Regions from separate parts of the Pseudonocardia zijingensis genome, predicted to be linked through region 1. Evidence: predicted binding sites of a transcription regulator. Region 1 holds the regulator's gene; the other holds the start of a gene.
What was found. Region 1 encodes HspR, which represses chaperone genes until heat shock. Its sites were predicted from a motif close to ANNTTGAGTNNNNNNNACTCAANNT; they were not measured.

Region 1 (15,166 bases):
CGCTGAGCGCGCACCTCCGTGCCGTAAGCGCACTGCAGGGCGTGCTCGCCCGCCGATCCCGGGGCGGGGTCGCACTCCTCGGACGGCGACGGCACCTCCACGGTGCGCTGGACGGTCATCGGGCGGGCGTGCACGAGGGGCTGGGTTCGGGGAGCCACGCCCCCACCGTGCCATCTGCGCGCTGAAGAGTCACCGGAAGCGGTTCACCGCGTTAAGCTGCAGCCCGGGAACCCCGGTTCCGCGCTCCCCGCCCCGACGAGCAGGAAGAAGCCGGCCTTCATGACCGCTGAACAGTTGCTCACCGCCGACCTGCCGAACTTCGGTGAGCCCCGCGGTGGTGCACAAGAGCGGGCACAGCTCATCCGCGACAGCTGGGCTGAGGTGGAGGAGCGTACCGAGGAGATGGGGCGGCTGTTCTACGCCACCCTGTTCCGCATCGCCCCCGAGGCGCGCGACCTGTTCCCGGTGAACATGGAGGTGCAGCGCAGCCGGCTCATGCGCGCCCTCGTGCACGTCGTGCAGATGATCGACCAGCCCGACGAACTCGCCCCCTTCCTCGAGCAGCTCGGCCGCGACCACCGCAAGTTCGGCGTGGTCGCCGAGCACTACGAGGCCGTCGGCGAGGCGCTGTTCACGGCGATCGGCACCACGGCGGGCCCCACGGTCTGGACCCCCGAGGTCCGCGACGCGTGGGTCGAGGCCTACACCAGCGTCTCCACCCACATGCGCACCGCGGCCCAGGCCGAACGCGGCCCGGCATCCTGGCTCGGCCGCGTGGTGGGCCACGAGCGCCTCGGCTGGGATCTCGCGATCCTCACCGTCCAGACCAGCGAACCGATCCCGTACCGCGCCGGCCAGTACGTCAGCGTCGAGACTCCGCAGCGCCCGCGCCTGTGGCGCTACCTCTCGCCCGCCAACGCGCCACGCGAGGACGGCACCCTCGAGTTCCACGTGCGTGCCGTCGACGGCGGCTGGGTGAGCCGCGCCATCGTCGCCCACTCCAACATCGGCGACACCTGGCGCATCGGCCCCCCGATGGGCCGCATGCACGTCGACCCCTCCACCGGCCGCGAGCTGCTGATGGTCACCGGCGGCACCGGCATGGCGCCCATCAAGGCCCTGCTCGAGGACATCGCCGAGCGGCCCGAACAGCCCCGCACCCAGGTGTTCGTCGGCGGGCGCACCTGGGACGACCTCTACGACTTCACCAGCCTCCGCAAGTTCTCCTACTCCAACCCCTGGCTCGACGTCGTCCCCGTCGTCGAGGAGGACGAGGAGGGCACCTCCGGGGCCGAGCGCGGCACCCTCGCCGACGTCGTCACCCGGTACGGCGCGTGGTCCGACCACGACGTGCTGGTCTGCGGTTCGCCCGCGATGATCCGCGCCACGGTCTCGCGGATGCTCGTGGCGGGCACCCCGCTCGACCGGATCAAGTACGACCCGTTCACGATGGACTGAACCGGGCCCTGCCCGACCACACGGCCCGCGCCCTGTAGCACCCGTAGCGGTGGGTTCGCACACCGGTCGTAGCGCTGGCACACCGGTTGCAGTCGGTGTGCGAGCACGGATGTCGGTGTGCGAGCAGCGGGGTGGTGCACGGCGGTGGCTCGCACATCGGTTGTGGTGCTGACACATCGACTGCAGTCGGTGTGTCAGCACACTGGGTGGTGTGTGAGCACACTGGGTGGCGTGTGAGCGCGCTGGCCCTACCAGGCGTCCACCGAGCGCACCGCGAGGACGTGCAGCTCTCTGGTGCCGCGGAAGCCGTCGCGCCCGTGCAGGAAGCGGTAGTTGTCCAACGCCATGAGGTCGCCGGCCTCCAGGCGGAAGCGGGGCGCGCAGTCGAACGCGGTGGCGAGCACGTCGGCGTACTCGTCGAGGAACGCCGCGTGCTCGTCCCACCGCGGCTCGCGGGGCACCGGGGCGGCGTAGTCGCTCGCCCGCACCACCCGGCGCCCCCCGCGCGTCCACTCCACGAGCCTGCGGACGAGCGGGGTCGCCGGCACCCCCCGGGCCGGCGTGCGCCACCCGCCGAAGTAGTCGACGTCGCACCGCGTGAGGAAGGCGTGCAGCTCCGGCGCCACCTCGGCGAGCCGGTCGACCAGGGCGTAGCCGTCGATCAGCACGGAGTCGCCGCCCTCGGGGGCGGGTGCGGAGCACAGCATGTAGAGGTGGTCCTCGTCGGGCTCGCGCAGCGGCACGCGGCGGCCGTTCACGTCGACCACGACGTTCGCGCCGTCGGAGTGCAGGCCGAGTGCCGGGCTGTCGGTGCCGCCCTGCGGCCGGATCCCGGTGAGCGCACGAAGCCGGCCGCCGAGGGTGCGGGCGGCGGCCACCACCAGCTCGTCGGGGTCGGTGGGCATGCCGGGCACGATCACGACGCCGTCGCGTTCGAACACGGCCCGGCTCTCGCGCACGTCGACCCGCGCCGGCACCACGCCGACCGCGTCGAGCGCCTCCTTGAGTTCCGGCCGGACCGTGCCGGACCGCCTGCCGCTCGCGTCTGTCGTCGCCACCCGCACTCCCTGTCGCCACTGATGTGCAACAGCAGCTTAGGTGCTACTCCAGCGGCGCTCCAGCCCTCGCCCGAGGACGGTGATGATCGTCGCAGCGCCGACGACGGCCACCGCGGGCACCAGCACCAGCTGTGGCGCCGCGAACAGGAACTGCCTTCCCTCCGCGAGCATCACTCCCCACTCCGGCGTCGGAGGCTGCACGCCGAGCCCGAGGAACGACAACCCCGCGATCGACAGCAGCACGTTCGCGAAGCGCAGGCACGCGTGCGCCACCAGGGGGCGCAACGCGTTGGGCAGGACGTGGCGCACCGCGATGCGCACCGGCCCGGCGCCGATCGCCACCGCGCCCTCCACGTACTCGCGCGCCCGCTCCCGCACGGTGAGGTGGTGCGCGAGCCGGGCGAACGGCGTCCAGCCGGTGACCAGCACGGCGATCAGCACGGTGGCCGTGCCGGGCTCGCGCACGGCGGCGACGATCAGGCCCACGATGATCGTCGGCACCGCGACCAGGACGTCCACGAGCCGCTGCACGATCCCGCCGGCCACGCCACCGGCGTAACCCGACAGCAGGCCGGCCGCGGTACCCAGCACCGCGCAGCCCGCCGTGGCCACGAGGGTGAGCCCCATCGAGATCCGCAGGCCGCCGACGAGACGGGCGAGCACGTCGCGACCGAGGTGGTCGGTGCCCAGCGGGTGGGCGGCCGACGGCGGCGCGAGCCGGTCGGTCAGGTCCGTGGCCACGGCGTCCAGCGGGAGCACCGCAAGCACCGCGAGCGCCACCAGCACCAGCGCGGGCACCGCCCGTCTCACGCCCTCGCCGCCGTCCGCGCGACGGGGTCGAGCGCCAACTGCACGGCGTCGGCCACCAGGCTCGCCACCACCGCGACGACCACCACCGCGAGCAACCCGGCCTGCAGCACGGGCAGGTCCTGGCCGACCACCGCATCGTGGAGGAGCCGGCCGAGCCCCGGCACCGCGAACACCACCTCGACGACGACGGCCCCGCTGAGCAGGCCGGCGAAGAACAGGCCGGAGAGCGAGGTCACGGCCGTCAGCGCCAGCCGGGCGCCGTGGCGCCACAGCACCACGCCGTCGCGCAGCCCCTTCGCCCGCGCGAGCACGACGTGCGGGCGGCCGAGCACGTCGGCCGTCTCGGCCCGGGTGACCTGCGCGGCCAACGCCGCGGGGAACGCCGCGAGCGTGATCGCGGGGAGTACGACGTGGGCGGGCCCGCCCCAGCCCAGGGCGGGCAGCAGCGGCACCGCCACCGCGAGCAGCAGCACGAGCACCGGGGCGAGGATGAACTCCGGCACCGCGACCCCCAGCACGGACGCCACCCCCACGAGCCGGTCCACGACCCCGCCGGGCCGGCGTGCCGCGTGCACGCCCGCCGGGATCCCGACCGCGGCGGCCAACGCCAGCGCCACCGCTGTGAGCAGCGCGGACACCCCGATCGCGGACAGCAGCTGCGGCGCCACGGGGGTGCGGGTGGCGTACGACAGGCCGAGGTCACCGGTGAGGACGTCGCTCAGCCAGCGGAGGAACTGCTCGGGCAGCGGCCGGTCGAGCCCGAGCTCGGCGGACACGCGGGCCGCGACCGCCGGGTCCGGCTCCGCCTCGGCGACGCGGCTGCGCAGCACCGCCCGGACCGGGTCGCCGCCGGCGAGCCGGGGCAGCAGGAAGATCAGCACGGCCGCCCCGAGCGCGACCGCGGGCAGCGGGAGGAGCCTGCGGAGGATCATCCGGCGGTCACGGCGAGCTGCGGGGTGACCAGCCGCTTGGCGAACGGGTCGAGCACGAACCCGGCGACGCCGCTGGTCACGACGTTCTCCTGCGAGTGCACCAGCGGCACGCCCACGACGTCCTCGGTGAGCATCCGGGCGGCCGCGCGGAAGACCTCCTGCCGCGCGGCCGTGTCGGTGGTGGTGTCCAGCGTGGCGATCAGCGCGTCGTACGCGGGCGAGCAGTAGTGGTTGAGGTTGTACGAGCCGTCGCAGGTGTAGTCGCTGCGCAGCGTGGCGCCCGCGTCCGGGACGTCGGTGAGGTAGCTGCGGGAGAGCAGGAACATGTCGTAGCGGCCGGCGATCAGCTCCGGTTCCTGGGTGCCGTAGTCGCCGACCCGGATCTCCGCCTCGACGCCGGCGTCGCGCAGCATCGCCTGCACCGCCGTGGCGAGCGTGGGCAGCTCCGCGCGCACCGGGTAGGTCCACAGCCGCACCCGCAGCGGGTTGTCCGGACCGTGCCCGGCCTGGGCGAGCAGGGCCCGCGCGCCCTCGACGTCCGGCGCGGGCGGCGGGTCCGTAGCACCCCATGCGACCGCGGGCCCGAAGAGCTCGGAGGCCGGCAACGCTGACCCCGCGAGCGCCTGCTCGGCGAGCGCCCGCCGGTCGAGGGACCGCGCCACCGCCTGCCGGATCCGCGGGTCCGCGAACGGGGCCGCCGACTGGTTCAGCAGCAGCGACACCGTGCGGGGCGCCGGCGCCGTCTGCTCGTCGAACCCGGAACCCGCCGAGAACTCCAGCAGCGACGACTCCGGGAGCCCCTGCGCGATGTCGACGTCACCCGCCCGCAGCGCGAGCGCCCGGGCCGCCGGGTCGCTCACGAACGTCGCGGTGACCCGCGCCAGCGCGGGGCGCCCGCCCCAGTACGCGTCGAAGCGCTCCAGGACCGCGCGCTGCGCCCCCTCCGCCGAGACGAGCCGCATCGGGCCGGTTCCGGTGCCGAACACGGACGGGGTGGCGCCCCCGTAGGCCGACGGGGCGAGGATCACGGCGTTCGGGCTGCTCAGGCGCAGCGGCAGGATCGGGTCGGGCTGCGCCGTCGACACCCGCACGGCGTCCGCGCCGTCCTCCGCGACGACCAGGCCGAGCCCGCGCAACGCCCGGGGCGGCGCCGCCACCCCGACCACGTACCGGAGCGCGGTGGCCACCGCGGCGGGCGTCACCGGGCTGCCGTCGTGGAACGTCACGCCAGGCCGCAGCACGAAGCGCCAGGTGAGCGGGTCGAGCTGGGTCCACGACTCGGCGAGCGCCGCGCGCACCTGACCGTCCGCCGCCGCGGCGGTCAACGCCTCCGTCGCGCCGAGCTGGGTGAGGACGAACGCGTCGTCGGTGTCGACGGCGTACCCCGCACGCGGGGCGAACTGGGCGGCGATCCGCAGCTCGCCGTCCGGCACCGGAGCGCCCCCTTCGCCGCCACCGCCGGGACCGCAGGCGGCGAGGAGCGCGACCACGACGATCACGGTCACGAGTGCGGAGCGCCGGTGCCGGCCGTGGCGGGGCATCGTCAACCTTTCGGGGGAGGCGGGGAGCGACCGGATCATCTGCAGGTCTGCTCAACCTGTCAATGATGTGCACGGATGCGCATGCCGAGATCCAGAGGGCAGACTTTCGCCATCGCATCGCAGATGCTAGAAGTTGGCGATAATGATGACCACCGGAGAGACCACCGCGCGACGGCGGCTCGGCGTGCTGCGCGACTTCGGCCGGCTCCCCCGCGTGATGCAGCTGCTGGTGCTCACCCAGCTCGCCTTCAACATCGGCTTCTACATGGTGCTGCCGTACCTCGCCACGCACCTCGCCGAGGACCTCGCGCTCGCCGGTGCGCTGGTCGGGCTGGTGCTCGGGCTGCGGACGTTCAGCCAGCAGGGCCTGTTCATCGTCGGGGGCACGCTCACCGACCGGTTCGGGGCCAAGCCGGTCGTCCTCACGGGCTGCGCGCTGCGCGTGGCCGGCTTCGTGCTGCTCGGGCTCGCCGGGAGCCTGCCCGCGGTGCTCGCCGGCGCCATGCTCACCGGGTTCGCCGCGGCCCTGTTCTCACCCGCCGTGGAGTCCTCGCTCGCCCGGGAGGCCGGTGAGCACGCCGGGCGCGGGGGACCGGCGCGCGCGGACGTCTTCGCCATGTTCGCGATCAGCGGCCAGGTCGGCACGGTGGTGGGTCCCCTCGTCGGCACGGCGCTCCTCGCCGCCGGGTTCCGCCTCGCCTGCCTCGTGGCCGCCGCGGCGTTCGTGCTGATCGGCCTCGCCCACCTGCGCTGGCTGCCCCGACGGGAGCCGCAGCACGCGGACGACCCCGTGCTCGCCGGGTGGACCGAGGTGGTGCACAACCGGCGCTTCCTCGCGTTCGCCGCGGGCTACTCCGGCTACCTGCTCTGCTACAACCAGCTCTACCTGGCACTCCCCGCTGAGCTGCGGCGGGCCACCGGCGACCAGGCCGCGCTCGGCTGGCTCTTCGCCCTCGCCTCCGTGATGATGATCACGGGCCAGCTGCGCACCACCCGCTGGAGCCGGCGGCTCGGCTCGGCCCGCGCGATCGTGCTGGGCTTCGGACTCATGACCGCGTCGTTCCTCGCGGTGGCGCTGGCGGTGCTCGCCCCGGCCACCACCGCGGCGATGCCGCTCTGGCCCGCCGTGGCGATGGTCGCGCTGCTCACGGCGGGGCAGATGCTCGCCGTGCCCATGGCCCAGGACCTCGTGCCGCGGCTGGCGGGCGAACGGCGGCTCGGCGTCCACTACGGCGTGCTGTCCTCGGCCGGCGGCGTCGCGGTGCTCGCCGGCAGCACCGTGGTGGGCGCGCTGCTGGACCCGGCCGTGGCCGCCCCCGTGGTGCCGTGGCTGGTGCTCGCGGCCGTGCCGGCCGCGAGCGCGGTGGTCATCGGCCTGCTCGCCCGGTGCGGCGCGCTGGCCTGACGGTCACGACCGCGGCTGTCACGACCGTGGCTTGGGCCGCCAGACGACGAGGGCCTGCCTGCGGTCGACCGGGACCAGGTCGCGCCGGTACGAGGCGTGCACCGCCGCCGCGGCCTGCTCCGCGGCGGCGTGCGCGGCCGCCAGCTCCCGCTCCAGCTCCTCCAGGCGGGACTTCAGCTCGTCGACCACCTGCTCGAGCTCGATGATCCGCTTGATGCCCGCCAGGTTGACACCCTCCTCCTGGGAGAGGCGCTGCACCTCGCGGAGCAGCGCGATGTCACGCGGCGAGTAGCGGCGGCCGCCACCCGCCGCCCGGCCCGGGCGCACCAGCCCGAGCCGGTCGTAGCTGCGCAGCGTCTGCGCGTGCAGCCCGGCGAGCTCGGCCGCCACCGAGATCACGAAGATCGGACTGTCCATGCTGGCGCCAGGTGGCAGGCCCTGGCCACCGATCGTCATCGCACACCTCCGAGCAGGTCGGCCCGCGGGTCGAACTCCTTCGTGGCTTCCGCGTAGGCCTGCAGCGCCGCCGTGGCCTCGTCGCTCAGCCGCGACGGCACCGCCACCTCGACGGTGACCAGCAGGTCGCCCGTCTTGCCCTTGCGCTGCACCCCGCGCCCGCGCACCCGGAACGTGCGCCCGCTCGCGGTGCCCGGCGGGATGCGCAGCGACACCGTGGAGTCGAGCGTGGGCACGGTGACCGTGCTCCCCAGCGCCAGCTCGGGGAAGGTGACCGGCACGGTGAGCGTGAGGTCGTCCGGGTTGCGCTCCGACCGGCCGAAGAGCCGGTGCGGGGTGACGTGCACCTTGACGTACAGGTCGCCCGCCGGAGCACCACCCCGGCCCGGCTCGCCCTGCCCCTTGAGCCGGATCTGCTGCCCGTCGGCCACCCCGGCCGGGATGCGGACGGTGATCGTGCGGGTGCGGGTGCTCACGCCGTCGCCGCCGCACTCCGGGCACGGGTCGTCGATGAGCCGGCCGGTGCCCCGGCAATCGCGGCACGGCTCGGAGAACGCGAACGCGCCCTGGCTGCGGCTCACCAGGCCGACCCCACCGCACGTGGGGCACGCGCGCGGCGTGCTCCCCGGGCGGGCGCCGGTGCCGCCGCAGCGCTCGCACCGGCCGGGCGAGGTGAGCCGCAGCTGCACCTCGGCGCCGCGCACCGCGTCGACGAAGTCGATGCGCAGCTCGCTCTCCACGTCGGCACCCCGGCGGCTGCCGGTCGTGGTGGTGGGGCCGGCGCCTCCCCGGCCGCCGAACAGGCCGCCGAAGAGGTCACCGAGCCCACCGGCGCCGGGGCTTCCCCCGGCGCCGGCCCTGGCGAACAGGTCGTTCAGGTCGAAGCCCTGACCGGCCGCGCCGGATCCGAAGCCGCCGGGGAAGCCCCCGGCTCCGCCGTACCCGCCGCCGCCGGCGAAGAGCGCACGAGTCTCGTCGTACTCGCGACGCTTCTTCTCGTCGGAGAGCACCCCGTACGCCTCGGAGACCGCTTTGAAACGGGCTTCCGCCTTGGCGTCGCCGGGGTTGGCGTCCGGGTGCAGCTCACGCGCGAGCTTCCGGTACGCCTTCTTGATCTCGTCCGCAGAAGCGTCGGAGGCGACGCCCAGCTCGCGGTAGAAGTCCTTCTCGATCCAGTCCCGCTGGGTCACTCCGCCTCCTTCACTCCTGTCAGGGCTCTACGGCCGGATCGGACTCGGTGGATCCGGGCTCGGTGGCCGGTTCGGTGGTGGTGCCGTCGTCGGCGCGATCCGTGACCGTGACCATCGCCGGCCGCAGCACGCGGTCGGCGATGCGGTAGCCGCGCCGCAGCACCGCGGACACCACGGTGACCGTGGGCCCCTCGACGTCGGAAGCCTCGTGCTGCACGGCCTCGTGGACCGACGGGTCGAAGGGCTCGCCCTCCAACCCGAACGGCTCGAGGCCGAGCTTCTGCGTGACGGCCACCACCTTGTCGGCGACGGACTTGAACGGGCCGGTGAGGTCACCGTGGGCCTCGGCGCGGTCGATGTCGTCGAGGACGGTGAGCAGCTCGGACACGAACTGCACCCGCGCCCCGACCATGACGCCCTCCCGGTCGCGCTCCACGCGCCGCCGGTAGTTGGCGTACTCCGCGCTCACCCGCTGCAGGTCGGCCGTGCGTTCGGCCAGCTGGGCGGCGAGCTCGGCGGCCGCGACGGAATCGGGCCCCCCGACCTGCTCGGTGGCCTGCTCGGCGGGCTGCTCCGGTGCATCGGGGCCGGCCCCGGCCGACTGCTCGGCCGGGGCTCGCACCTCGCCGGTGACCGGGTCGATCCGGCGCCGGTCCCGGACCACGACCCGCTCCCCGTCGCCGCGCTCGGCGGACTCGTTGCGGTCGTGATCGGTCACTTCTTGTCCTTCTCCTCGTCGACGATCTCGGCGTCCACGACGTCGTCAGCGCCGTCCTGCTGGGCCTGCGGGCCGGGCTCGGCACCCGGTGCGGCACCCTCGGCGCCCGGCTGCTGGTACAGCGCGGAGCCCATCTTCTGGGACTCGGTGGCGAGCTTCTCCATCGCCGCCTTGATGGCGTCGGTGTCGGTTCCCTTCAGCGCGGTCTGCGCCTCGCCGAGCGCGGCGTTCACCGAGTCCTTGACGTCGGCCGGGAGCTTCTCGTCGTTCTCCTTGACGAACTTCTCCGTCTGGTAGACGAGCGACTCGGCCTGGTTGCGGACCTCGGCGTCCTCGCGGCGCTTGCGGTCCTCCTCGGCGTGCTGCTCGGCCTCGCGCATCATCCGGTCGATCTCTTCCTTCGGAAGCGACGAACCACCGGTGATCGTCATGGCCTGGCTCTTGCCGGTGCCCAGGTCCTTCGCCGAGACGTTCACGATGCCGTTGGCGTCGATGTCGAAGGAGACCTCGATCTGCGGCACGCCGCGCGGGGCCGGCGGGAGGCCCGTCAGCTCGAACATGCCGAGCTTCTTGTTGTAGGCCGCGATCTCGCGCTCGCCCTGGAACACCTGGATCTGCACCGACGGCTGGTTGTCGTCGGCCGTGGTGAAGATCTCCGAGCGCTTGGTGGGGATCGTGGTGTTGCGCTCGATGAGCTTGGTCATCACGCCGCCCTTGGTCTCGATGCCGAGAGACAGCGGGGTGACGTCGAGCAGCAGGACGTCCTTGACCTCACCGCGCAGCACACCGGCCTGCAGGGCGGCGCCCACGGCGACGACCTCGTCCGGGTTGACGCCCTTGTTGGGCTCCTTGCCGCCGGTGAGCTCCTTCACCAGCTCGGTGACGGCCGGCATGCGGGTGGAACCGCCGACGAGCACCACGTGGTCGATCTGGCCCACCGAGATGCCGGCGTCCTTGACCACCTGGTTGAACGGGGCCCGGGTGCGGTCGAGCAGGTCCGACGTGATCCGCTGGAACTCGGCGCGCGACAGCGTCTCGTCCAGGAACAGCGGGTTCTTGTCGGCGTCGACCGTGATGTAGGGCAGGTTGATCGTGGCCGTCGACTGGCTCGACAGCTCGATCTTGGCCTTCTCCGCGGCCTCGCGCAGCCGCTGCATCGCCATCTTGTCCTTGGTGAGGTCGATGCCGTGGCTGTTCTTGAACTTCTCGACGAGCCAGCTGATGATCCGCTCGTCCCAGTCGTCGCCACCGAGGTGGTTGTCGCCGTTGGTGGCCTTGACCTCGACCACGCCCTCGCCGATCTCCAGCAGCGACACGTCGAAGGTGCCGCCACCGAGGTCGAAGACGAGGATCGTCTGCTCCTTCTCGCCCTTGTCCAGCCCGTAGGCCAGCGCGGCCGCGGTGGGCTCGTTGACGATGCGGAGCACGTTGAGGCCCGCGATCTGGCCGGCTTCCTTCGTGGCCTGCCGCTGCGCGTCCTCGAAGTAGGCAGGCACCGTGATCACGGCGTCGGTGACCTCCTCGCCCAGGTACGCCTCGGCGTCGCGCTTGAGCTTCTGGAGCACGCGGGCGCTGATCTCCTGCGCCTTGTACTTCTTGCCGTCGATGTCGGGCGTGGTCCAGTCGCTGCCGATGTGCCGCTTGACCGACCGGATGGTGCGGTCCACGTTGGTGACGGCCTGGTTCTTCGCCGACTGCCCGACGAGCACCTCGCCGTTGCGGGCGAACGCGACGACCGACGGCGTGGTGCGCGACCCCTCCGAGTTGGCAATGACCGTCGGCTCGCCACCTTCGAGGACGGCGACGACGGAGTTGGTGGTCCCGAGGTCGATGCCGACCGCACGAGCCATGGTGTGTGCCTCCGATGATGGGTTGAGCTGGGTCCACTCAAGTCTGCCACGGGCCCGGCTCGCCGCTTCATCCGCGTCTTGAGCCAGGCACGCTCAACTTGCTCGTCCCCTCCAACGCGGGGAGGTGCGCTCGTGTTCCCGGGCCGCCGGATCAGGGGATGGGATCCTGCACGGACACGGCGTGGATCCTGGTCGTCCCGTCGTCGAACGACCGGAACGAGCCGACGTACACCTGGTTGGTGGCCACCGCGTACGTGACCTCGTCGTGCTCGGCCGGGAGCGGCACCGTCCACAGCGTGGTCCCGTCCTGCGCCGACCGGACGGAGACCCGGAAGTCGTACTGGGGGGTCGGGAGCTCGTACCGGGCCGCCTCGGTCCGGGGCCGGATGTAGGAGAGGCCGAGCTCCGCGACGAAGACGAGATCGGCGGTGCACGCCGGGGCGCTCCGGAACTCCCACTCCACGTCCCCGGAGCCCGGGGCGACGACGGGCTGTTCGACCCGCCACCGCGGTTGGCCGGTGCCGGCGTCCCGGGCCTCGAGCGACTTCGCGCCGGCGACGTACACGCTGTGGTCGTCACAGGCGATCCCGATGTCCCTCCCCGGGTCGGTCGGGAAGCTCTCGGACCAGGTGGTGGTCCCGGTCCTCGGGTTGAGCGCCTCCACCCTGCCGCCGCTCACGAGGAACAGCGCGGCGGACGAGGCGCCCCAGGAGGGGGCGGCGGGTTTCGGCTGCTCCCACAGCCGCTTCCCGGACGTGTCGATGGCGAAGATGCGGCTCTCCCCCATCAGGTGGATGTAGTCCCCGCTCGAGACGGCGGAGGAGATCCGCTCGGGGATGTCGGCATTCGTCCACCAGATCGTCCCGGTGGACGGTAGAACCGAGGAGAGGATGCCGCGCTGTTCGCTGCTCGAGTACAGCTCGCACAGCGTCACGGCGTTGCTCGCGAGGACGAACGAGCCGTACCGCTGCGACCAGATCTCGGCGCCGGTGTCGATGTCGAGCGCGGCGACGCCGGACCAGTCGTCGAGGAAGAAGCCCTCCCCGTTCACCCCGAACGCCCCGGACTCCCGCTCCCGCGAGTAGGACCACGTCGTCTCGCCGGAGTCGGGGTCGAGGGCGACGAAGCGGTCCTTCGCCGCGACGAAGAGCCGGTCCTGCGGGTCGTCGGCGATGACCCGAAGATCGTTGCCCCCGGTGGAAGGTCCGGTGACGCTCCACCGGGGTTCGCGCACCGGCGGCGGCTGGGTGGCCGCGCGCACCACGAGCCAGCCCGCGGCCCCGACCGCCGTGAGACCGGCGGCCGCGCCGCCGAGCAGCACCGCGCGGCGGCTGATCCGGCGTGGACCGCCGGGGTCGGGGGGAGGCGCCGGCTGCACCGCGGTGGGCGGGGGCAGGACCGCGGTGCCCGGCACGGCAGCGAGCGACCGGAGCCGGTCGGCCACCTCCGGCGCGGTCGGGCGGTCGGCCGGGTTCTTCGCGAAGCACGGCGCGATCGCCACGAGCAGCCGGTCGGGGACGCCGGTGGTGTCGGGCTGGTCGTCGATCACCCGGCGCAGGAGCGCCAATGGGCTCCCGGTCGTCCCGAACGGCCCGCGCCCGGTGGCCGCGAACACCACGACGGAGGCGAAGGAGAACACGTCCGAGGCCGGGCCGACGTCCTCGCCCGCGGCCTGCTCCGGCGACATGAACCCAGGAGGGCCGAGCACGCCGCCCGTGTGGGTCAGGGCGGTGTCGTCGACGGCGCGCGCGATCCCGAAGTCGATGAGCTTCGGCCCGTCCAGCGCCATCAGCACGTTCGACGGCTTCAGGTCGCGGTGCACGACACCGCGGTCGTGGAGCGCGCCGAGCGCCTCCGCCAGCCCGACGGCCACGTCCAGGACCGCGGGCTCCGGGAGCGCGCCGGACCCGCCGACGGTCTGCTCCAGCGACGGTCCCGGGACGTACTCGGCGGCCAGCCACGGGACACGGGCATCGGGGTCGGCGTCGAGGAGCTCGACGACGCGGGGGCCGCGCACGGCGCGGGCCGTGGCGATCTCGCGGGCGAAGCGCTCCCGGAACCGGCTGTCGGCGGCGTACGGCTCGTGGACGACCTTCACCGCCACGAGCGGTGCGTCGGCCCCGTCCTCGGCGGAACCGGCTCTCGCCAGGTACACCTGCCCCATCGCCCCGGCGCCGAGCCTCCCCACCACCCGGTAGGGCCCGATGGTGGACGGGTCCCACTCGCGCAACGGGCTCCACCCGGGTGCGGGCGGTCGCCCCTCGCCGAGCTTCCCCGCCAGCTCGGCGGCGCTCGGCCGGTCCGCCGGGACCTTCGCGAGGCACGGGAGGAGCACCTCTCGCAGCTCGGGGGGCACTCCGGTGAGGTCGGGCTCGTCGTCGCTGATGCGGCGCAGCATCGCCAGCCCGTTCGTCGTGCGCCCGAAGGGACCGCGGCCGGTGGCGGCGTACACGAGCGTCGACGCGAGCGAGAACACGTCGGACTCCGGCCCGGCCTCGGCGGCAGCGGCCTGTTCGGGGGACATGAACGCCGGGGTGCCGATCACCATCCCGGTCTGGGTGAGGGCGGTGGCGTCGGCCGCCCGCGCCACCCCGAAGTCGATCAGCCGGGGGCCGTCGTCGCCGACGAGGACGTTGGACGGCTTCAGGTCGCGGTGCACGACCCCCTGCGAGTGGAGGTGGGCGAGCGCGTCGGCGAGCCCGCGGGCGAGCGTCCCGACCACCGGGAGCGGGAGCGGCCCGCCGCCCTCCACCACGGCGTCCAGCGTCGGGTGGTCGACGTACTCCGTGGCGAGCCACGGCTGCTGCGCGTCCGCGTCACCGTCGAGCAGCCTGGCGAACCACGGTCCGGTGACCGACCGCGCGACGGCGATCTCGCGCGCGAAGCGCCGCCGGAAGCCGGCGTCGGCGGCCAGTCGGCCGTGCACCACCTTGACCGCGGCACGCGCACCGTCGGGACCGCGCCCCAGGTAGACCACACCCATGCCGCCCGCGCCGAGCACGCCCTCCATGCGGTACGGCCCGATCTGCGCAGGATCGTTCGACGTCAACGGCTCCACGGACCGCCCCCCGGCATCCTCCCGAATGGCGGAAGCCTACGTCCACCATTCGGGTGTGGGCGAGACCGGCAGCGCTCCTACAGCGCGGTCCCTACAGCGGCGCCGCGGGCCGCGGCTCCACCCGGCCCGCGGAGGCGGGCGGCAGCGGGTCCTCCACCGGGGCCAGCACCCGGTGCCGTTCGGGGTCGGCCACGACGTTCTCGTCGGCGTCGAGGTACTCCAGCTGCCCCTCCGCGCCCAGGTCGGCGTGGTACCCCGCGGCGGCGAGCTGCTCCTCGTCGAGGTCGACCAGGAGCTCCCAGCGGCTCGGCACCACCTTGTAGTCGGGCCACGGCAGGTGCCCGTACGCGTCGTGCAGGTCGGCGAGCAGCCCGACGAACACCTGCTGCCAGCGCAGGGGCATGGACTGCGCGAGGGAACGCGGCACCACGAGGTGGTCCGGGGTGGCGCCGGGCGCGGGCCGGTCGAGGTAGTCCTGCACCGGCGTGGTGGACGCCGGGACCGAGCTGTCGGAGGGCATGTGTGACTCACTGACTCCTGGTCGTGCTGGTGGCCTGTACCGACAGTAGCGACCCGGTGCCGCGGCCCCGCGCTATGCCGTGTTCGGCGTGGTGCCGGGTCGCGTGGCCAGCGGCACGAGCTCGTCGAAGTTCCACGGCACCGGCCGCACCCGCACCTGCTCCCCGGTGT
Region 2 (15,166 bases), on a different contig from region 1:
GCCCTCCTTGTCGGAGAACGCGTGGTGGCGGCGGTGGTCGGCCACCCAGCCGATGACGCCGCCCTGGAAGGCGGTGCTACCGATCACCGCCAGCGCGACGCGCAGCGGCCGGTTCGCCTTGAAGGACCCGTGCGTGAAGTAGCGGTGGAAGCCGACCGTGACGCCGAGGCCGGTGAGGAAGTAGAAGACCACGGCCAGCACCACGTCCACCCACGTGAGGCCCCATCCCCAGGCCAGCGGCACGGCCGCGGCCAGCGCGAGCAGCGGCACGATCATGAACGCGATCACGAGGCCCTGTTCGGCGGCGGTCTTGCGGCCTTCGACCAGCGGGGCGGGCCGGTGTGGTGCGGCAGTGGACACTGGACTCCCTCGACGGCGACTCCGGCGGACGGATCGGATAACGGTACGACAACGGCGGGGATGACCGTCCGTCCTGACCTGGATTCCCGCGTTCGGAGCAGGCGTCGTGGTAGGTTTTGCGGCGGTTGCAGTCGTGTCTTCCTCGATCGTTGTGAAGCGTCCGTGGAGAGTGACGGTGGGCTTCGCAGACGTACGAGGGCATCCTCTTCGTCCAGCGGCGGTCCCGTGCATCCCCCGGTCGGCACACAGCCGGCAGGGTCCGCTACACGTATGGAGAACAGGTATGCCGCAGGGCACCGTCAAGTGGTTCAACGCCGAGAAGGGCTTCGGCTTCATCGCCACGGACGACAACGGTCCGGACGTCTTCGTCCACTACTCGGCGATCCAGTCCGACGGGTTCCGCACCCTCGAGGAGAACCAGCGCGTCGAGTTCCAGTCGAGCCAGGGCGCGAAGGGTCCGCAGGCCGACACGGTTCGCCCCATCTGAGCGAGCCGTACCTGCACGACCGGTGCCGGTGTCCCCTCGGGGCACCGGCACCGTTGTGTTCGGGGGGTGCCGCTGGGCGGACCGCGGCGGCGACGACCGGTTCTCGTCTCCGTGACGGTGTCGCCACCGGCCGTCGATCCCCGGTCGCCAACCGGTCGCCCGCCGTTCACCGGGCGTGAGTGAGCACATCCTCAGCGCTGCTCCCCGCTCGTCTCGGCACTCGGCTCGATCGTCGCTGAAGGCCCCAATACCCGTTCCCGGCCCGTCATGCTCGGTGTTGTGCCTCACAGGAGTGCGGCACGAAGCACGCGAGAACGAGCGGTACGGAGGTCATCACGATGTCGGGCTGGGACAGCTACCGCGTGGTGTACGGCGCGGAGCTCCGCGCGGCAGCGCACGAGTTCGATGACCACGGATGGCCGGTGGTGGCGGCGTCGCCCACCACGCTGCTGCTCGTCACCGGCACCGCGCTGGACGTCGTCGAGGTGCCTGCCGCGGTGGGCCGCCAGGTCTGCGCGCACCTGAGGGACACCGGGTCGGTGGTGCCGGTCGCGGCCACCCCCACCGGCTCGTGGTGGTTCCCCGTCACCCCGGGCGCCCAGCTCCCCCTGGAGCTGCGCGACGTCGAGGGTGTCGTCCTGCACACCGGCGGTGCCGCCGTCCTCGCCCCGCCGTCGGAGGTGCTCGACGGCTGGGTGCACTGGCGGGTGGCCCCCGCGCTCACCGGCTACCGGATCCCGGAAGCCGACACGATCCTCCACGCCGCTGCCGATGCGCTGCGGTGGCGCGCCGACCGGAATCCGCACCCGGGCGCCCAGCGGCCCGCCGGTGCTCTGGCGGTCGGAATGCGGTCCTCGCTGCTGTAGGACCGCCTGCCGGCGACCGGATCGCCCCGTTGACGCGGCTCGTCGCGCCGCGCCGGGGCACCGGGAGCGCCGGTGGTGCGGCGCCCGAGGGGGCACTCCTCCCTCGACGAGCGGCCGCACCACGAACGTGGCCGGGGCCGGTGGAGTACCACCGGCCCCGGCCAGAGCCAGCGCCGGGCACTATGGGTGCGTGCACACCTCGCAGTCCGCCCGCGCCGATGCGCCGTCCCGGCGACCGGTCGTGGAGGTCGGGCTGGGTTTCGGCCGGATGGACGCCGCCGCGCGGCAGCGCGATCTGCGGAAGATGAAGTCGCTGGCCACCGGCCTGCTGCTCGTCGCAACGGTGATCTTCCTGCTGGCTCGCTGGTGGGAGGTGAACGACGGCCCGGTCTGGGTGGGGTACGTCCGCGCCATGGCCGAGGCCGGCATGGTCGGTGCGCTCGCCGACTGGTTCGCGGTCACCGCGCTGTTCCGGCGGCCGCTGGGGCTGCCCATCCCGCACACCGCGATCATCCCGACGAAGAAGGACGCGCTCGGGGAGAACCTCGGCGACTTCGTCGGGGAGAACTTCCTGGCCGAGGACGTCGTGCGCGACAAGCTCGCGCGGGTCGAGGCCTCCTCCCGGGTCGGCGCGTGGATCGGCCAGGAGGCCAACGCCGACCGCATCACCGCCGAGCTCGCCACGGCCGCGCGGGGAGTCGTCACCGTGTTGCGGGACGACGCCGTGCAGGAGGTCATCGAGCAGGTCCTGGTGCGCAAGCTGATGGAGCGCCCGGTCGGCCCTCCGCTGGGCAAGGTGCTGCAGGGCGTGCTCGTCGACGGCTCTCACCACCGCCTCGTCGACCTGGTCTGCGACCGCGCGTACGACTGGGTCACCGCCAACCACGACACGGTGCTGCGGATCGTGCACGACCGCGCCCCCGCGTGGTCGCCGCGGTTCGTCGACGACCTGATCGCCGACCGCGTCTTCCTCGAGGTCCAGAACTTCGCGTGGGCGGTGAAGACCGACCCGGAGCACCCGCTGCGCAAGGCCGTCGACACGTTCCTCGTCGAGTTCGCCGCCGACCTGCAGACCGATCCCGACACCATCGAGCGCGCCGAGCGCATCAAGCACCAGATCGTCGGCCACCCGGACGTCCAGCACTTCATCGGGCAGGCGTGGGGCACGGTCAAGGGCCTCATCCTCGACGCGGCCGCCGACCCGTCGAGCGCGCTGCGCACCCGCGTGCGCGACGGGCTCGTCGCGCTGGGCACGCGGCTGGCGGCCGACCCCGAGCTGCGGGCGAAGATCGACGGGTGGCTCGCCGACGCCGCCGCCTACGTCGTGCGGCACTACCGCGGCGAGATCACCACGCTGATCACCGACACCGTCGAGCGCTGGGACGCGGAGGAGACCTCCCGCAAGGTCGAGCTCCAGGTCGGTCGCGACCTCCAGTTCATCCGGATCAACGGCACCGTGGTCGGCTCGCTCGCCGGTCTCGTCATCTACACGGTGGGGCAGCTCGCTTTCGGGGGCTGAAACCTCGAGCTGGTGTGGGGAGCGTCATCCACCTGCGCAAGCAGGGTGCTTGCAAGAGCTAGCACTCGTGCGTACCTTCGAGGGGGACGCACGGAGGTGAGCGCGAGTGGCAGCGACGGAGCAGCCACCCCGGTCCGGTGACGGAGGCCCCGGGGAGCGCGTCGGGCACGCGGTCGAGCAGGTGGGCCACGTGGTCGGACAGGCCGTCGACGACATCGGCACCTACATCCGCACCCAGCGGGAAGGCGCCCAGGTGTCATTGCGGCAGCTCGCACGAGCTGCCGGCGTCAGCAACCCCTACCTCAGCCAGATCGAGCGGGGGCTGCGCAAGCCGTCCGCCGAGATCCTGCAGCAGATCGCGAAGGGTCTGCGGATCTCCGCGGAAGCCCTGTACGTGAAGGCCGGGATCCTCGACGAGAAGCCCGCGAGCGCCGTCACCGACGCCGTGCTCGCCGATCCGGGCCTGTCGGAGCGCCAGAAGCAGGTGCTCCTCGACATCTACCAGTCATTCAGGCGGGAGCACGACTCGTCGCCGACAGAGGAGTGATCACCATGGCCGTCGACCTTCCCACCACTGCCGAGGTGCGCAAGGCGCGCCACAACGCCGCCAAGACCGGCGCCGGCGTCGCACGCACGCCGCTGCTCGCCGTGCTCGGCGCGGGCGAACTGGCCGTCAACGCGGTCTCCAAGGCCGTCGCCGCGGCCCGCGTGCAGGCCGAGGGCGTGCAGAAGGGCGTGCAGAGCCGGGTCGCCGAGCTGCCGCAGCACCTCAACAGCGAGGAGCTGCGCAAGGCCGTCGCCGAGCTGCGCGAGCAGGCCGAGCACACCTACGCCGGGTTCGCCCAGCACGGGGAGCGCACCTGGTGGCGTCTGCGCGAGCAGCCGCAGGTGAAGGAGGCCATCGAGCGCCTCGGCAGCTACACCGGCAAGCTCGACTCGCGGGTCGACGACATCGTCGACGACGCGCGTGACGCCACCGAGAAGGCGCTCGCCGTCGTCAGCACGCAGACGCGGTCCACCGGCGAGCGGCTCGCCCGGGCCACCCAGCGGTTCACCGGCCGTGCCGCCGAGACGGTCACCGAGGTTGCCGACGACGCCTCGAAGACCGTGGCGCAGGCCGGCACCGAGGCCGCCGACACCATCTCGGAGGCGGGCACCGAGGCCGCGCGCGAGGCGCGCAGCACCACCCGCCGAGCCGCCGCCCGCACGACCCCGAAGACCGGGTCGGCGACGAGCCCGAGCAAGCCGGCCGCCCGCAGGACCAACGCGCGCAACGGCTCGAAGTCCAGCAGCTGATCCGCTGCACCCACCGGCGCCCCCGAGGACTCCCGTGCCTCGGGGGCGCCGTGCTGTCGTGGTCGGTGACCGGCCCGCAGCGACCGTTGAACCGGACCGGGGATGTGCCATGACCGTATTCACACGTAGTCTGACCGCGTGAGCCTGCTGTACAACCTCGACGTCTGGGTGCTGTGGGCCATCTGGCTGCTCGCCATCCCCGTCGGTGGCTACGCGTTCGTGCACGCGCTGATGCAGCGCGCCGACGCGTTCACCGCTGCCGACAAGCTCACCAAGCCCGCCTGGCTCGGCATCACCGGGGCCAGCGCGCTGGTGCTCATCTTCTTCCAGGGCGGCCCGCTCGGCAGCGGAGCCCTGTTCTGGCTGGCCGCGCTCGTGGCCGTGCTGGTGTACATCGTCGACGTCAAGCCGGCCGTGGTCGGCGTGCAAGGTGGTGGGCAGCGCTGGTGACCGACTGGTCCGTCCTCGGCACGCTGCAGGCGGTTCCCGCCCTCGACCGTCCCGACCTCCTCGGTGCCCCGGTCGCGGCCGCGCTCAAGGCCCTCGACCCGGCCGACGCCGCGCTCGTCGGCGCCGCGGAGATCGACCCGGACCTGGCCGACACCGCGCAGTTCTGCGCCGCCTACTCCTCGCCGCTCGACCGCTCCGCCAACTGCGTGGTCGTCGCCGGGCGCCGCGGGGGCGACACCCGCTACGCGGCCTGCCTGGTGCTCGCCACCACCCGCGCCGACGTCAACGGGCTGGTCCGCAGGCGCCTGGACGCCCGCAAGGCATCCTTCGCACCCATGGACGACGCCGTCGAGCGCACCGGCATGGCCTACGGCGGCATCACCGCGATCGGCCTGCCCGATGGCTGGCCACTCCTCGTCGACTCCGCGGTCGCCGTCGCCCCGGCCGTCGTCATCGGCAGCGGCATCCGCGGCTCCAAGCTCGCCCTGCCCGGTGAGCTGGCCGCCCGGCTCCCCGGTGCCGAGGTCGTCGAGGGCCTGGGTCGCTAGCGGCACAGCCGCTGCAGTCGGTGTGCGAGCGCCGGCTCGGCGCAGTGGGGTGGTCGGTGTGTGTGCACGGGTCGTTGTGTGTGAGCGCCGGCGCGGGGTCCTCGGGGTGCTGGCACATCGGTTGTGCTGCCGGCACATCGGTTGCAGTCGGTGTGTGAGCGCGACTGATCGTGTCCGAGCGCTGGCGCGGGGGTCCTCGGGGTGCTCGCACACCGGTTGTGGTGCCGGCACACCGACTGCAACCGGTGTGTGAGCGCCATAGGTTGTGTGTGAGCGGGCCGGGTGGCCCCTCGGGGCGCGAGCGCTGGCGCGGGGGTCCTCGGGGTGCTCGCACACAGGTTGTGGTGTCGGCACACCGACTGGAACCGGCGTGTGAGCGCCACGGGTTGTGTGAGCTGGCCGGGCGGGCCCTTGGCCGCCCGCACCTGGCGCGCCGCGTGGGATCGATGTGCGGGTGCGCGTTGTTGTGTGTGAGCGCGGAACCCGGGCCTCGGCGGGCGCTGGCACATCGGTTGTCGTGTCGGCACATCGGTTGCAGCCGGTGTGCCGACGCGGGTGGTGGTGTGTGAGCGGTCGGCCGGCGGCCTCGGGGTGGCTGGCACACCGGTTGTGGTGTCGCCACACCGACTGCAACCGGTGTGTGGGCGGCACTGGTTGTGTGTGAGCAAGCCTCACGGGGTGAGTCACATCCGCTCAAGGTTCCTGCGTTCACCGGCAGCCGAACTACTTGAACGCTGGAATGACGCCAACGGTGTAAGCGTTGGGGAGGGCATGACAGAGACGCTGAAGCTGCCGGTGCTTCCGCTCGCCGACTCGGTGCTGCTGCCCGGCATGGTGGTTCCCGTCCGGCTCGACGAGCCGGAGATCCAGGCGGCGGTCGATGCAGCAAACAGCGTCGACCGCAAGGTTCTGGTCGTCCCCCGCCTCGACGGCAAGTACGCGTCCGTGGGCACCGTCGCCGTCCTCGAGCAGGTGGGCCGCCTCCCCAGCGGGGAGCGTGCGGCCGTGGTGCGCGGTGAGGGTCGCGCCCAGATCGGTTCCGGTGTCACGGGGCCGGGTGCCGCGCTGTGGGTGGAGGCCGCCCCGGTGCCGGAGCAGCCCGTGACGGGCCGGATGACCGAGCTCGCCAAGGAGTACAAGGCCCTCGTCATCGGCATCCTGCAGGAGCGGGGCGCCTGGCAGGTCGTCGACTCGGTGCAGCAGATCACCGACCCCGGCCAGCTCGCCGACACCGCGGGCTGGGCGTCGTACCTGGACCTGGGGCAGAAGTCGCAGCTGCTCGCCGAGACCGACGTGGTCAAGCGGCTGGAGCTGCTGCTGGAGTGGACCAAGGCGCACGTCGCGGAGCAGGAGGTCTCCGAGAAGATCGCGCAGGACGTCCGCGAGGGCATGGAGAAGACCCAGCGGGAGTTCCTGCTGCGCCAGCAGCTCGCCGCGATCCGCAAGGAGCTGGGCGAGCTCGACCCCGATTCCCAGGACGACTCGGCGGACTACCGCACGCGCGTCGAGAACGCCGACCTCCCCGAGCACGTGCGCAAGGCCGCGCTGACCGAGGTGGGCAAGCTGGAGCGGGCGTCGGACCAGAGCCCGGAGTCGGGCTGGATCCGCACCTGGCTGGACACGGTCCTCGACATGCCGTGGAACTCGCGCACCGAGGACACCGACGATCTGGTCGCGGCCCGGGAGGTGCTGGACGCCGACCACGCGGGCCTCGACGACGTCAAGGAGCGGCTGATCGAGTTCCTGGCCGTGCGTGCGCGTCGTGACCGCAAGGGCATGGAGAAGGTCGGTGGCCGGGGTTCCGGTGCCGTGCTGGCCCTCGTCGGTCCGCCCGGTGTGGGCAAGACGTCGCTCGGCGAGTCCGTGGCGCGGGCGCTGGGCCGCAAGTTCGTGCGCGTCGCGCTCGGCGGCGTGCGGGACGAGGCCGAGATCCGGGGCCACCGGCGCACGTACGTCGGTGCGCTGCCCGGCCGGATCGTCCGCGCGATCCGCGAGGCCGGGTCGATGAACCCGGTCGTGCTGCTCGACGAGATCGACAAGGTGGGCAGCGACTTCCGCGGCGACCCCACCGCTGCCCTGCTCGAGGTCCTCGACCCGGCGCAGAACCACACGTTCCGCGACCACTACCTCGAGGTCGACCTCGACCTGTCCGACGTGCTGTTCCTTGCCACGGCGAACGTCGGGGAGGCCATCCCGGGCCCGCTGGCCGACCGCATGGAGTGGGTGCAGCTCGACGGATACACCGAGCAGGAGAAGGTCGCCATCGCCCGCGACCACCTGCTGCCGCGGCAGATCGAGAAGGCCGGCCTGGAGCCGTCCGACGTCGAGTTCTCCGACGTCGCCCTGTCGATGATCGCCGCCGAGTACACGCGCGAGGCGGGGGTGCGGCAGCTGGAGCGGGGCCTGGCGAAGGTCCTGCGGAAGGTGGCCGTGAAGCTCGACTCGGGCGCCGAGGCGCCGGTCCACGTCGACGCCGACGCGCTGGTGGGCTACCTGGGCCGGCCGAAGTTCACGCCCGAGACGGCCGAGCGCACGTCCGTGCCCGGCGTCGCGACGGGCCTGGCCGTCACCGGGACCGGTGGCGACGTGCTCTTCATCGAGGCCACCGCGATGGACGGCGACCCGGGCCTGACCCTGACCGGCCAGCTGGGCGACGTGATGAAGGAGTCCGTTTCGATCGCGCTGTCCTACCTGCGGTCGAAGGGGCTTGCCGGCGAGCTGGCGCAGCGCAAGCTGCACGTCCACGTGCCCGCGGGCGCGGTGCCGAAGGACGGACCGAGCGCCGGCATCACGATGACGACGGCGCTGGCGTCGCTCGCGAGCGGGCGGCCGGTGAAGTCGTCGGTCGGCATGACCGGTGAGGTCACGCTGCAGGGCAAGGTGCTGCCGATCGGCGGCGTCAAGCAGAAGCTGCTGGCCGCCCATCGGGCCGGGCTGACCGACGTGATCATCCCGAAGCGCAACGAGCCGGACCTCGACGACCTGCCGGAGTCGGTGCGCGGCGAGCTGCGGGTGCACCCCGTGTCGGACGTTGCGGAGGTGCTGGAGCTGGCCCTGGAGCCCGCACCGGTGGCAGCCGCGGCCTGACCCACGTACGAACGGCACCCTCGTCCCGCTCTATCGGACGAGGGTGCCTTTCGTACGTTCGGCGGCGGCGAAACGGGTGGTCCGGGCGACCACCCGTTCGCGCACTAACCCCGCTCCGCCCACCGGCGAACACTCCTGGTGCCGGCGAGGGAGGTGCCTGATGGTGCGGACGACGGAGGTCGAGGCCCTGCGGTCGAAGCTGTCGGGGGCGGTGATCACAGAGGACGACCCGGGGTACGACACGGCGCGCGTCCTGTGGAACGGGGTCTTCGACCGGCACCCGGCCGTGGTCGCCTGTTGCCGCTCCGCCGCGGACGTGGCGGAGGCGCTCGCGTTCGGCCAGGCCACCGGCCTGGAGATCGCGGTCCGGGGCGGGGGGCACTCGTTCGCCGGCGCGTCCGGGGTCGACGACGGCCTGGTGATCCACCTGGGTGGGATGTCCGACGTCGACGTCGACCCGCGGACGCGGCGCGCCCGGGTGGGCGGCGGTGCCACGTGGGCCGAGGTCGACGCGGCCGCGCAGGCGCACGGCCTCGCCGTGACCGGGGGCGTGATCAGCCACACCGGGGTCGGCGGCCTCACGCTCGGGGGCGGGATGGGCTGGCTGGCCAACCGGCACGGCCTCTCCATCGACAACGTCGAGTCGGCCGAGGTGGTGCTCCCCAACGGGCGGGTGGTGCGGGCGTCGGCGCAGGAGCACCCCGACCTGTTCTGGGCGCTGCTCGGGGGCGGCGGCAACTTCGGCGTCGTGACCGAGTTCGAGTTCCGGCTGCACCCGGTGGGTCCGGAGGTGCAGTTCGCCCTGTTCTTCTGGGAGGCGGAGCGCGGGACCGAGGCGCTGCGCGCCTGCCGGGACCTCATCCCGGCCATGCCCGCCGACCTGGGCATGATCGTGGGCGGCGCGCTCAGTGCGCCCCCGGCGCCCTTCGTACCCGAGCAGCACCACGGCCGGATCGGCCACGCGTTCCTCGTGGTGGGCTTCGGCACGCCGGACGAGCACGCGCGCGCGGTGGCACCGGTGCGGGAGGCGTGCCCGCCGCTGTTCGAGCTGCTGACACCGATGCCCTACACCGAGGTGCAGCAGTTGTTCGACGACAACTACCCGTTCGGGACCCTGGCCTACGACAAGGCGCTCGCCCTGCCGGAGCTCACCGACGACGCGATCGCCGTGATCGTCGAGCGGGCGCCGCAGAAGCGGTCCTCCGTGACCTTCATGCCGATCTTCGTCCTGCACGGCGCGGTCGCCGCGGTCGGCCCGGATGACACCGCATACGGCGGGCTGCGCCGCCCGCACTTCGTCGTCGACACGGCCGCGAGCAGCGCGGACCCGGAAGAGTTCGCGGCGGACCGGGCCTGGGTACGCAGTACGTGGGACCTGCTGCGCCCGCTCGCTCCCGACGCGGGTGGCTACCTCAACTTCCTCTCCGACCCCGGGGACGAGGAGCGGGTGCGCGCGACGTACGGAGCGGCGAAGTACGAACGGCTCGCCCGCATCAAGGCCGCGTACGACCCGGGCAACCTCCTCCACCGGAATGCGAACATCAAGCCCGCCTGAGACATCGGCTGTATCAGGGCCTTTGACGCCCGCTCCTCCTGTTCGGTACCGGACAGAGGGGGAGTGGATGACGAAGACGACGAACAGTGCCGTCGACGCCCTGCGCGCGGCGATGGACGGGAAGGTGCTGCTTCCAGGGGATCCGGACCTCGACCTCACGGCCCTGGTCTGGAACGGTGCCGTCGACCGGTCGCCCGCGGTGGTGGCGCGCTGCGCGTCGGCCGACGACGTCGCCGCGGCGCTGTGGTGGGGCCAGGAGCACGGGTTCGAGATCGCCGTGCGCGGCGGGGGCCACAACGTCGCGGGGGCCGCCGTGATCGACGGCGGTCTGACGATCGACCTCAGCGGGCTGGACTCCGTGGTCGTCGACCCGGTCACGCGGCGGGCGCGCTGCGGCGGCGGGGCCACCCTCGCCGCGCTCGACGCCGCCTGCCAGGAGCACGGCCTCGCCGTGCCGGCCGGCACGGTGAGCCACACCGGCGTGGCCGGGCTGACCCTCGGGGGCGGGTTCGGCTGGCTGAGCCCGATGGCGGGTCTGTCGATCGACAACCTGGTCTCGGCCGAGGTCGTCCTCATCGACGGGCGGGTCGTGCGGGCGAGCGAGGACGCCTACCCGGACCTGTTCTGGGCGTTGCGCGGCGGTGGCGGCAATTTCGGTGTGGTCACCGAGTTCGAGTTCCGGCTGCACCCGGTCGGCCCCATCGTCCACCTGGGGATGTTCTTCTTCGAGCTCGACCGGGCGGAGGAGGCGGTCCGGCTGGGCCGCACGTTCTTCGCCGGCGCCCCGCGCAACGCGAGCGGGGCGATGGTCGGCGTGCACGCTCCGCCGGCGCCGTTCGTGCCGGTGGAGGCGCGGCGCTCGCCCGGGGTCGCGGTCATGGCGGTCGGGTTCGGCACGGCCGAGGAGCACACCACCCTGATCGCACCGCTGCGGGAGGCGCAGCCGCTGTTCGAGTTCGTCACGCCGATGCCGTACGTCGGGCTGCAGCAGATGCTCGACGACGGCTCGCCGTGGGGTGTGCACGCCTACAGCAAGGGTCTCTACCTGGACGAGCTGTCCGACGACGCGATCGGCGTGGTGGCGGCGCAGCTGCGGGCGAAGCCGTCGCCGATGTCGCAGGTGCTGCTGTTCCCCCTGGGCGGTGCCTTCGCGGACGTGCCCGACGAGGCCACGGCCTTCGGCGGGCGGCGGTCCGCGAAGTTCGCCGTGGTGGTCGACGCCGTTGTGCCCGACCCGCTGATGTTCGACCCCGAGCGGCGGTGGGCGCGATCAACCTGGGACGCCCTGCGCCCGTTCGCCGCCGACGACGGCACCTACGTGAACATGATGACCGAATTCGAGGACGACCGCGTCCGCGCCTCGTACGGCGCGAAGTACGAGCGGCTGTCGCTGATCAAGGCCGTGTACGACCCGCGCAACGTCCTGCGCGCCAACGCGAACATCAAGCCCGCCTGACGTCGGGTCGGGTGGCGGTCCCTCCAGGAAGGAGCCCAGCCATGACTCGGATCGGATCCGTGGCTGAACTGCGGGCGGACATGGTGGGGGCGGTGATCCAGCCCGGCGACCCCGGGTACGACGAGGCGCGGTCGGTGTGGAACGGCGACATCGACCGCCGCCCCGCCGCAGTGGCCCGCTGCGCGTCGGCCGCCGACGTCGCTGCCGCGCTCGCCTACGCGCGGGACGCGGGGCTGGAGGTGGCCGTCCGCGGCGGGGGGCACGGCTACTGGGGCGCCGCGGTGCCGGAGGGCGGCCTGATGATCGATCTGAGCACCATGAACCGGGCGACCGTCGACGTCGAGGCCAGGCGGGTCCGGTGCGGCGGCGGGGCGAGTCTGGCCGACCTGGACGCCGCCACGCAGGAGCACGGGCTGGCGGTCACCGGCGGCACGATCAGCCACACCGGCGTCGGCGGCCTCACCCTCGGGGGTGGGATCGGCTGGCTCAGCCGCAAGTGCGGCCTGTCCATCGACAACCTCGTCTCGGCCGAAGTGGTGCTCGCCGACGGGCGGGTGGTGCGCGCCTCGGCGCAGGAGCACCCCGAGCTGTTCTGGGCGTTGCGCGGCGGTGGGGGCAACTTCGGCGTGGTCACCGAGTTCGAGTTCCGGCTGCACGAGGTCGGCCCGATCGTGCACCTGGGCCTGTTCTTCTACGAGGTGGATCGCTGCGCGGCCGCCCTGCGCCGCGGCCGCGACCTCATCGCGGGGCTGCCCGACGACGCCGGGGCGATGCTCGTCGCGCTGGACGCCCCGCCGGCACCGTTCGTGCCGGAGGAGCACCACTTCGCCCGGGGCGTGGCCGTGCTCGTCGCCGGCTTCGGATCCGCCGAGGAGCACGCGCGGCTGGTCGCGCCGCTGCGGGAGGCCATGCCACCGCTGTTCGAGCTCGTCACGCCGCTCCCGTACACCGAGCTGCAGAGCATGCTCGACGACGCCGCGCCGTGGGGGAGCCACGCCTACACGAAGGCGCTCATGCTGGAGGACCTCCCCGACGCGGCGATCGACGTGCTCGCCGAGCGGCTGCCGTCCAAGACCTCGCCGATGACCCTCGTGCCGATCTTCGCCCTCGGCGGGGCCTACGCACGTGTCGGCGAGGACGAGACGGCGTTCGGTGGCAGCCGTGCCGCGCGGTTCGCGCTCACCATGGACGCGGTCGCGCCGGACGCCGAGACACTGGCCGTCGACCGCGCCTGGGTGCGCTCGCTCTGGGAGGCCATGCGCCCGTTCGCGCGGAACGCGGGCAGCTACGTCAACTTCATGGCCGAGTACGAGGAGGACCGGGTGCTGGCCTCCTACGGTCGGGACAAGTACGACCGGCTCGCCGCGATCAAGGCCGAGTACGACCCCGGCAACCTCTTCCACCTGAACGCGAACATCAAGCCGGCCTGACCGGGAATCCGGGGGCGCCGCGCGGCATTCTGCCGGGCATGACATTCGCCCTGCCCGACACCGAGTTCGGTGCCCGCGCGGCGCGCCACCTCAGCGACGACGTCGTGGCCTGGCTCACGATCGTCGACGCCTCCGGCACGCCGCAGCCCACACCTGTCTGGTTCCTCTGGGACGGCTCCTCGATCCTCGTCTACAGCAAGGGTGACGCGAAGCGGCTCGCGCACCTGCGGGCCAACCCGCGCGTCGCGTTCCACTTCGACAGCGTGGACGCCGCGGCGCACGTCGTGGTGCTCACCGGCGAGGCCGTGGTGGACGAGGACGTGCCGCCGGTGCCGGAGAACCCGGAGTACCTGGCCAAGTACGGCGAGCGCATCACGCGGGGGTGGGGCGGCGCCGAGCAGTTCGCGTCGATCTACTCGGTGCCGCTGCGCATCCGCCCGACCCGGGTGCGCGGCTTCTGAACCCCGTGAGTGGATACGAGTGCCAGAGCACTCGTATCCACTCACGGGTGGGGTCAGGGGAAGACCACGGTCTTGTTGCCGTGCACGAGCACCCGGTCCTCGAGGTGCCAGCGCAGCCCGCGGGCGAGCACCAGCCGTTCGATGTCGCGGCCGCGGCGCACCATGTCGGCGGCGGTGTCGCCGTGGTCGACCCGGATCACGTCCTGCTCGATGATGGGGCCCGCGTCCAGGTCCGGCGTGACGTAGTGGCAGGTGGCGCCGATGAGCTTGACGCCGCGGGCGTACGCCTGGTGGTAGGGGCGGGCGCCCACGAACGACGGCAGGAAGCTGTGGTGGATGTTGATCGCCCGTCCGGCCCAGTCGCGGCACAGGTCGGGCGGCAGGATCTGCATGAACCGGGCGAGCACCACGGCGTGCGGGTCGTGCTCCTCCACGAGGTGGCGCACCTGGCCGAACGCCTCCGCCTTCGCCGCCGCCCTGGCGTCCGGGTCGCCGCCGGGCGGTGGGAACGGCACGTGGTGGAACGGCACGCCGTGGGCGCGCACGATCGGTCCGAGCCGATCGTGGTTGCCGATCACGCAGGCCAGCCGCACGGGCAGCTCCCCGGCCGCGACGCGGCCGAGGATGTCGTGCATGCAGTGGGCCTCCTCGCTCACCAGCATGACGACGCGTTTCGGCTCGCGGGTGTCGGTGACCGTCCACGTGGTGTCGCCGCCCAGGTCGGCGGCCACGGTGGCGAACCGCTCCCGCAGCTCCTCCGCGCCGAACGGCAGGGATTCCGCCCGCACCACCTGGCGGGTGAAGAACCAGCCGGTGGCGGGGTCGGAGTGGTAGCCCGCCTCCACGATCCAGCCGCCGGCATCGGCGAGGAAACCCGCGATGCGCGCGACGATCCCCGTGGTGTCGGGGCAGCTCAGCGTGATGACGTACCGGTGCTCGGCCGTGGGGTCCACATGAGGATGGTGCCCGGTGTCAGGGCCGCCCGTTGCCGGAGAGCCAGTCCTGGGTGAACGCGGTCTCCGCGGCGAGCAGCCGTTGCACCTGGTCACCGACCACGGCCTCGATCTTGCTCCCGAACAGGGGAACCGTCACCCGCACCTCCAGCCGCACCTCCAGCTCGCTGCCGCCGTCGGAGAGGTCCCGAAGGCGCATCCCGCCGTTCGCGGACGCTGGCGCGCCGGGGATCGCCACGTCGACGTCGCCGTGGTAGCGGCCGCTGTCCTCGCGGGTCCACCGCTCGTCGCGCTCGACCGTGATGTCCCCGGGCAGCACGCTGCGCACCGCCGAGGGGAGATCCTTCGCGTCGAGACCGAGCCGGAGCCGGTAGCGCGCGCCCTCGAGGTCGGCCGTGTGCTCCAGGAGGCTCGCTCCGGGGCCGCCGATGCGGTCCAGCCGGGCACGGAGGTAGTCGGGGTCGACCATCGTGGCGTAGACCTCGTCCGCCGGGTGCGGGGAGACGGACCGGAAGTCGATCTGCCGGGGCATGAGCGGAGGCTACCCGGTGGCCGGTAGCGGTCCTGCCTTACCGTTGGCGCCCGTGCCGGTTCCCGACGTGCTCCCGCCGCCGACGCAGCGGCTCGCGCCGCTCACCACGCTGCGGCTGGGCGGACCCGCCCAGCGGTTCGTCGAGGCCACCACGGCGGACGCGGTC

Region 2: lon (endopeptidase La) is a predicted target of HspR. The motif match lies at 6,202-6,226, and genes of this name have one in related genera.

Annotation. Positions count from the first base shown of each region.
Region 1 covers NZ_JBHSKO010000007.1:276,541-291,706, forward strand. Annotated here, with positions in the region: gene ACFPL3_RS17255 (pyridoxamine 5'-phosphate oxidase family protein) at 1-158, opposite strand, end outside; gene ACFPL3_RS17260 (globin domain-containing protein) at 280-1,458, shown strand; gene ACFPL3_RS17265 (TauD/TfdA family dioxygenase) at 1,707-2,516, opposite strand; gene ACFPL3_RS17270 (ABC transporter permease) at 2,553-3,326, opposite strand; gene ACFPL3_RS17275 (ABC transporter permease) at 3,323-4,258, opposite strand; gene ACFPL3_RS17280 (ABC transporter substrate-binding protein) at 4,255-5,799, opposite strand; gene ACFPL3_RS17285 (MDR family MFS transporter) at 5,942-7,204, shown strand; gene ACFPL3_RS17290 (heat shock protein transcriptional repressor HspR) at 7,223-7,660, opposite strand; gene dnaJ (molecular chaperone DnaJ) at 7,657-8,850, opposite strand; gene grpE (nucleotide exchange factor GrpE) at 8,870-9,568, opposite strand; gene dnaK (molecular chaperone DnaK) at 9,565-11,418, opposite strand; gene ACFPL3_RS17310 (serine/threonine-protein kinase) at 11,570-14,467, opposite strand; gene ACFPL3_RS17315 (hypothetical protein) at 14,568-14,996, opposite strand; gene ACFPL3_RS17320 (C40 family peptidase) at 15,069-15,166, opposite strand, start outside.
Region 2 covers NZ_JBHSKO010000005.1:54,364-69,529, forward strand. Annotated here, with positions in the region: gene ACFPL3_RS12375 (acyl-CoA desaturase) at 1-276, opposite strand, end outside; gene ACFPL3_RS12380 (cold-shock protein) at 644-847, shown strand; gene ACFPL3_RS12385 (bifunctional DNA primase/polymerase) at 1,186-1,713, shown strand; gene ACFPL3_RS12390 (DUF445 domain-containing protein) at 1,982-3,232, shown strand; gene ACFPL3_RS12395 (helix-turn-helix domain-containing protein) at 3,414-3,779, shown strand; gene ACFPL3_RS12400 (hypothetical protein) at 3,785-4,528, shown strand; gene ACFPL3_RS12405 (DUF2516 family protein) at 4,667-4,978, shown strand; gene ACFPL3_RS12410 (YbaK/EbsC family protein) at 4,972-5,526, shown strand; gene lon (endopeptidase La) at 6,298-8,613, shown strand; gene ACFPL3_RS12420 (FAD-binding oxidoreductase) at 8,774-10,168, shown strand; gene ACFPL3_RS12425 (FAD-binding oxidoreductase) at 10,236-11,624, shown strand; gene ACFPL3_RS12430 (FAD-binding oxidoreductase) at 11,666-13,054, shown strand; gene ACFPL3_RS12435 (TIGR03667 family PPOX class F420-dependent oxidoreductase) at 13,093-13,515, shown strand; gene purU (formyltetrahydrofolate deformylase) at 13,569-14,468, opposite strand; gene ACFPL3_RS12445 (DUF2505 domain-containing protein) at 14,488-15,000, opposite strand; gene ACFPL3_RS12450 (UDP-N-acetylmuramate dehydrogenase) at 15,053-15,166, shown strand, end outside.